Methylobacterium currus: one gene and its partner. The protein of the gene in region 1 binds, or shares a complex with, the protein of each later gene. Links are inferred from orthologs where the notes say so. Each region holds a gene or a part of one and is shown in the gene's direction. Other genes may lie near its edges.

Region 1 (3,264 bases):
TTCCACGAAGGCATCCTGGACGAGGATGCCCTTGGCATCGAGATAGGCCGTCACCGTCTCGTAGGTCTGGTCGATGCCCTCGTAGGCGCCCTTGTGGGTGAAGCGCAGGGCCTTGCCGCTCGGCGTCGAGCCGAAGCGCAGGTCGTCCGGGAGGCCGGCGGGACGCGGGTTCGGGGCGGCCTCGACCGGCACCATCACCTCGAACTGGAAGCCGTCATCGTCGGTGCGGGTGAAGACCGAGATCGGCTGGCCGTTGGCCTTGATGCCGGCCCCTGCAAGCGCCGCCTCGACCTTGGCGATCGCGTCCTTCAGGCTCGGCAGCGCCTGATCCCACTTCGCGGTGCCGGACAGGATCGCGGCGGGCTTGGCCGGCAGCGTCACCTCGTCGACGTCGGACGGGTCGCCCGGATTGGCGACGAGGGGCGCGCGCCCGGCGGTCGGGGGCACCGGCGTCGCGGGCGGCAGCGCCTTGTCGGGCGCGGGCGGGGCCGGCGCCTGGTTGGTCCCCTGGCCCGGGCCGGGCGCCGTGGTGGTCGGCAGCGGCGCCGATTGCGCCGGCGACGGGGTGCCGGCCGGGGGCGCGGCCGGCGACGGCGCGGGAGCCGGGGCAGGCTGCTGCGCAAGGACCGGCTGGGCAAAGACCGAGGCCCCGCAGGCCAGGGCCGCGGCGAGGCCGATCGCGATCGTCGGGAAGCGGGTCTTCATCACGGGCGGAGCGCTCCGGGCTCTGGCGCGGGCTGGCAGTGCCGGCCGGCATTGGCGTGGGCCGGCATCGCCGGCCGGATCGAACGCGTCAAGCGCAAAGCCGTTGCGGGCTCATCGCGAGAGCGTGAGGGCGGGGCCTCGTCCCGACGCCCGGTCGGCTCGCCTGCGCGCCGGTTCTGGTCCATACACCGCGCGGCCCCCATCTGCGCCTTGCCCGTCGGAGAATCCTGCCCGTGTCCCCCCTCGCCCATCGCCGCTTCCTGAAGATGAACGGGCTCGGCAACGAGATCGTGGTGCTGGACCTGCGCGGCAGCGACATCCGGGTGCAGCCGGAGGAAGCCCGCGCCATCGCGGCCGATCCGGCCTCGCGCTTCGACCAGATGATGGTGCTGCACGATCCCGTCACCCCGGGCACCGACGCCTTCGTGCGGATCTACAACACCGACGGCTCGGAGGCCGGTGCCTGCGGCAACGGCACGCGCTGCGTCGCCTGGGCGATGCTGGACGATCCGGCCATGGCGCGCCCGACACTGGGCGAGAACCTGATGCTCGAGACGAGGCCCGGGCTCCTCGAGGTCGTGCGGGTGTCGCCCGTGGATTTCACCGTCGACATGGGGGCGCCGCGGCTGCGCTGGGACGAGATCCCGCTCGCCGAGCCGTTTCCCGATACCCGCCGCATCGAGTTGCAGGTCGGGCCGATCGACGATCCGGTGCTGCACTCGCCGGGCGCGGTCAGCATGGGCAACCCGCACGCGGTGTTCTTCGTCGAGCGCGATCCAGACACATACGACCTCGGGCGGATCGGCCCGCTGCTCGAATCGCACCCGATCTTCCCGGACCGGGCCAACATCTCCCTCGCGCAGGTCATCGACCGCACGCATCTCCGCCTGCGGGTCTGGGAGCGCGGCGCCGGGCTGACGCGGGCCTGCGGCACCGCCGCCTGCGCCGCCCTCGTGGCGGCCGCGCGCCTGCGCCTGACCGGCCGCGAGGCCACCGTGACGCTGCCGGGCGGCGACCTGCGCATCGCCTGGGGCGAGGACGACCACGTCCGCATGACCGGCCCGACCGAGTTGGAACACGAGGGCACCTTCGCAGCCTCACTGTTCGAGGCGTCGTCGTGAGCGTCGAGGTCCTGAGCTTCGGCTGCCGCCTCAACGCCGCCGAATCGGAGGCGATGCGCCGTCAGGCGGAACAAGCGGGCCGCACCGACCTCGTCGTCGTCAATACCTGCGCGGTGACGGCGGAGGCCGGGCGTCAGGCCCGCAAGGCGATCCGGGCCGCCGCGCGCGCGAACCCGGCGGCGCGGGTGGTGGTGACCGGCTGCGGCGCGCAGGTCGAGACCGAGGCCTACGCCGCCATGCCGGAGGTGGCCGAGATCCTCGGCAACCGCCGCAAGCTCGATCCGACGGTCTGGACCGACGCGTCGCCAGAGCGCGTGCGGATCGACGACGTGATGGCCTCAGACGCCGATCCGCTGCCGGAGCCGGCGCCGATGCGGGCGCGCACCCGCGCCTTCCTGCCGGTGCAGAATGGCTGCGACCATCGCTGCACCTTCTGCGTCATCCCGTTCGGCCGCGGCAACTCGCGATCGGTGCCGGCGGCGAGCACCGTGGCGCAGGTCCGCGCCCTGGTGGAGCTTGGCACCCGCGAGGTGGTGCTGACCGGCGTCGACCTCACGGCCTATGGCCGCGACCTCGGCGGCCCCACGCTCGGCGGCCTGGTGCGGGCGATCCTGCGCGGGGTGCCCGACCTCGACCGCCTGCGCCTGTCCTCGATCGATTCCGTCGAGGCCGATCCGGAGCTGGTGGCGGCCTTCGCCGAGGAGGCGCGGCTGATGCCGCATCTCCACCTCTCGCTCCAGTCCGGCGACGACCTGATCCTGAAGCGCATGAAGCGCCGCCACGGCCGGGACGACGCGATCCGGTTCTGCACGGAGATCCGGCGCCTGCGCCCCGACGCGGTCTTCGGCGCCGACCTGATCGCCGGCTTCCCGACCGAGACCGAGGCGCAGTTCGCCCGCTCCCTCGACCTCGTCGAGGAATGCGGGCTGGCCCAGCTCCACGTCTTCCCCTACTCGCCCCGCCCCGGCACGCCGGCCGCCCGAATGCCGCAAGTCGCGCCGGCCGAGATCCGCGACCGGGCGGCGCGCCTGCGCGAGGCGGGTGCCGCAGCCTTCGCCCGCCGCCTCGACCGCGAGGTGGGCGAGACCCGCCGGGTCCTCGCCGAGCGCGGCGGCACCGGGCGGACGGAAGGGTTTTTGCCGGTGCGGCTGCCGGAGGGGGTGACGGCGGGGGCGCTCGTCGACCTGCGCATCGCCGGGCATGACGGGCAGATGCTGTGGGCGGCCTGACAGATTTCCCTCCGTCAGTCGTGCGGTCCTCCATCGTCATCCCGGATTCCGCTGCGCGGCCCCGGGATGACGTAGAGGGTGTGGAGGGGCGTTGGGGCCGACGAGGTGGTGCCTGTCCGGACGCACCTCGAATCCTCACCCCTCCCCCATCCCGCACGCCCGCAAACCCTCCCGCATATGCCCCGGCGCCGGCGCCTCGACCGCGATCG
Region 2 (3,109 bases), 3.0 Mb from region 1 along the record:
CCGCGGCTGCTCGCCGGCGCCGCCCTCGGCGCAGGCGCCCTCGCGCTCGCCGCCTTCCTCGTCCTCAGCGACGACCCGCTCGCCGGCGAGCCCTATGCGATCGCCGCCATCACGATCCGGGCACCGAGCGCGCCGGCGCCGGAGCCGGCCGTTCCGTCGCGTCCCGACCCCGCGAGCCGCAGCGCCGGCGAGGTCGAGCGGGCCTCGGGCGTCGCAGTGAGCCGGCCGGACGGCGCGACCGCGCCGGATTCGGTGGTGATCCGGGTGCCGGGCAACGCCCCGATCCAGCTGAACCCCGCCCCCGACCCGCGTCTCGCCGAGCGCGGCCGCTACGGCACATTGCCGAAGATCGGCCCGGACGGTGCCCGGTCCCTCGACGTCTATGCCCGCCCCGAGGCCTCGGGGCTGGAGCGGGGCGGGGCGGTCGCCGGCCGCATCGCCCTCGTGGTCTCGGGCCTCGGCATCGGCCAGGCGGCGACCCAGGACGCGGTGCAGCGCCTGCCGCCGGCGGTCACCCTGGCCTTCGCGCCCTACGGCGCCGACGTCACCCGCAGCGCCGCCCGCGCCCGCGAGGCCGGGCACGAGGTGATGGTCCAGGTGCCGATGGAGCCGTTCGACTATCCCGACAACGACCCCGGCCCCCAGACCCTGCTGGCGGGGGCCAAGCCGGCCGAGAACCTCGACCGCCTCGCCTTCGTGCTTGCCCGGGTGCCCGGCGCGGTCGGGGTGACGAACTTCATGGGCGCGCGCCTCACGGCCGAGGCTGCTTCCCTGGAGCCGGTCCTGCGCGAGATCGGCGCCCGCGGCCTCGGCTTCCTCGACGACGGCAGCTCGCCGCGCTCGCTCGCCCGCGACCTCGCCCGCAAGGCCAAGGTGCCGGCGGCCCGGGCCGAGATCGTCGTCGACGCGGTGCCGCGCCCGGACGCGATCGACCGCGAGCTCGCTCGCCTGGAGGAGGCGGCGCGCAAGGCGGGCTTCGCGCTGGGCTCCGCCACCGCCCTGCCGCTCTCCATCGACCGCATCGCCCGCTGGGCGCGGGACCTCGAATCCCGCGGCATCCTGCTGGTCCCGGCGAGCCGAGCCATGCGTTCCGGACCCTGAATCGCGGCCCTACCCCCTCTCACCCCGCAATTTTGCCGGATGGTCGGTCCACAGACGGGGAAATTGCTCTAAGGTCGCCTCATGGCACCGCTTCACCGCTCCGAGGCCGCCCTGGCCAGCCTTCCCTACCGGCCCTGCGTCGGCATCGCCCTGTTCAACCGCGACGGGCTGGTCTTCGCCGGCCATCGGCGGCACGAATCGGCCGATCTCGGCGCCCATGCCTGGCAGATGCCGCAGGGCGGCATCGACGAGGGCGAGGCACCGCGCGACGCCGCCCTGCGCGAGCTCTACGAGGAGACGAACGTCGCCCCCGCGTCGGTGCGCCTGCTGGCCGAGGCGCCGGGCTGGTACTCCTACGACCTGCCGACCTTTGCGGCGGGCAAGCCCTGGAAGGGGCGCTACCGCGGCCAGACCCAGAAATGGTTCGCCTTCGCGTTCGAGGGTGACGAGCGCGAGATCGACATCCTGCGGCCGGGCGGCGGCGCCCACAAGGCGGAGTTCGACGGCTGGCGCTGGGAGCCGCTGGCCAACCTCGCCGAGTTGGTCATTCCGTTCAAGCGCCCGGTCTACGAGCAGGTGATCGCCGCCTTCGCCCACCTCGCGCGCCCCGCGTGACCGGCCTCGCGCACCCTCCTGCCGGCGATCGGGCATGACGCGCTGGTGGCTCGCGGGCCTGGCGGTCCTGCTCCTGTGGATCGCCTACGGTGTCTCGCCCTACATCGCGCTCTACCGCCTGTCGCAGGCGGTGCAGGCGCATGACGCCGCCTCCGTGGCGCAAAGGGTGAACTTCCGCACTCTGCGTCTGTCCCTGACCAAGCAGGCCCTCGCCGCGGCGGTCGACGGGATCTCGGCCCGCCGCGACCTGTCGCCCCGGGAGCGCACCATCCTGACCGAGGCGAGCGGGGCGCTGGCCGAGCCGCTGGTCGAGTCCCTGGTCACGCCCGAGACCCTGATCGACCTCCTCGACGACGGCTGGCCCGTGCGCGCCGGCCTCGCCCGCGATGGTGCCCGGGAAAGCGCACGCGACACGGCCCGCGAGGACGCGCCCGGCGAGACGACCTCCGCATCCGGCGCGACCCCGAGGGCCGTGACCCCGAAGGCCAAGGACGGCCTCGGCCTGCATGCCTCGACATTCAGCCAGCTCTTCGCCCTGTTCCGCTCGGCCGAGCCGCGGGGCTTTCGCGGCATGGTGGTGAGCTACCCGCCCGACCGGCCGCTCGAGAGCCGCTTCCGCCTGCGCCTGCGCCTGCGCGGCTGGACCTGGCGCCTCGTCGACCTGGAGCTGCCGAGCGCGTTGCGCGAGCGGATCAGGGAACGGCTCACCGGGGCGATGCAGCGCTGAGACCGCTTTCCGGGACGCCTTGTCTCTCCTGGACGGCAATCGTTGCCCGCGACGGGAGCCCTGCCCGCGATGGGAGAGCCTGCCCTTGATGAAAACCTTGGCGCCCCTCATATCCTAGACCGGGCCGGCGGAGTTGCGGTCGGTCCCGACGGGCGCTGCGGATGCGGGCCCGGGATCCTGACCGAAGTGCCTCCGCAACAGGGCTTCGCCGACACCATGACGCGTCCATCGCCGTTCGGGCACCCATTCCTGCTGGGCTTCGACGAGATCGAGCAGGCGCTCGACCGCGTCGCCAAGGCCGCCAACGACGGGTACCCGCCCTACAACATCGAGCGCCTGCCCCGCACGGAGCGGGAGCCGGAGCGGCTGCGTATCACCCTGGCGGTGGCCGGCTTCACCCGCGACCAGCTCGACGTGACCCTTGAGGAGAGCCAGCTCATCGTCCGCGGCCGGCAGGCCGACGACAAGAGCCGAACCTTCCTGCACCGGGGCATCGCCGCGCGGCAGTTCCAGCGCGCGTTCCTGCTCGCCGACGGCATGGAGGTGCTGGGCGCCGACCTGTCGAACGGGCTGCTCTCGATCGACCTCGCCCGGCCCGAGCCCGAGCGCATCGTGCGACGGATCGACATCGGGTCGCGCGACGCCGACTGAGCATCCCCATATCGT

Evidence for each region.
Region 2: the proteins of dapF (region 1) and DA075_RS24000 are in contact, whole or in part, in a solved structure (PDB 5YGU), measured with the Escherichia coli proteins. The link is inferred for Methylobacterium currus from one-to-one orthologs.

What each region holds. Positions count from the first base shown.
Region 1 is NZ_CP028843.1:2,206,285-2,209,548, forward strand. What follows is about bases 1-2,882. They hold dapF (diaminopimelate epimerase), read left to right. Parts: upstream 1-938; coding sequence 939-1,826; downstream 1,827-2,882. Other genes in these bases: DA075_RS10580 (GyrI-like domain-containing protein), read right to left, coding at 1-705; mtaB (tRNA (N(6)-L-threonylcarbamoyladenosine(37)-C(2))-methylthiotransferase MtaB), read left to right, coding at 1,823-2,882. Outside these bases: more of mtaB, read left to right, coding at 2,883-3,055; DA075_RS10595 (RluA family pseudouridine synthase), read right to left, coding at 3,191-3,264. UniProt on the Escherichia coli protein: Involved in the succinylase branch of the L-lysine biosynthesis and in the biosynthesis of the pentapeptide incorporated in the peptidoglycan moiety. Catalyzes the stereoinversion of LL-2,6-diaminopimelate (L,L-DAP) to meso-diaminopimelate (meso-DAP).
Region 2 is NZ_CP028843.1:5,194,336-5,197,444, reverse strand. Bases 223-2,949 are described here. They hold DA075_RS24000 (RNA pyrophosphohydrolase), read left to right. Parts: upstream 223-1,182; coding sequence 1,183-1,716; downstream 1,717-2,949. Other genes in these bases: DA075_RS23990 (Hsp20 family protein), read left to right, coding at 2,660-2,949; DA075_RS23995 (DUF2939 domain-containing protein), read left to right, coding at 1,751-2,443; DA075_RS24005 (divergent polysaccharide deacetylase family protein), read left to right, coding at 223-1,101. In the rest of the region: more of DA075_RS24005, read left to right, coding at 1-222; more of DA075_RS23990, read left to right, coding at 2,950-3,094. UniProt on the Escherichia coli protein: Master regulator of 5'-end-dependent mRNA decay.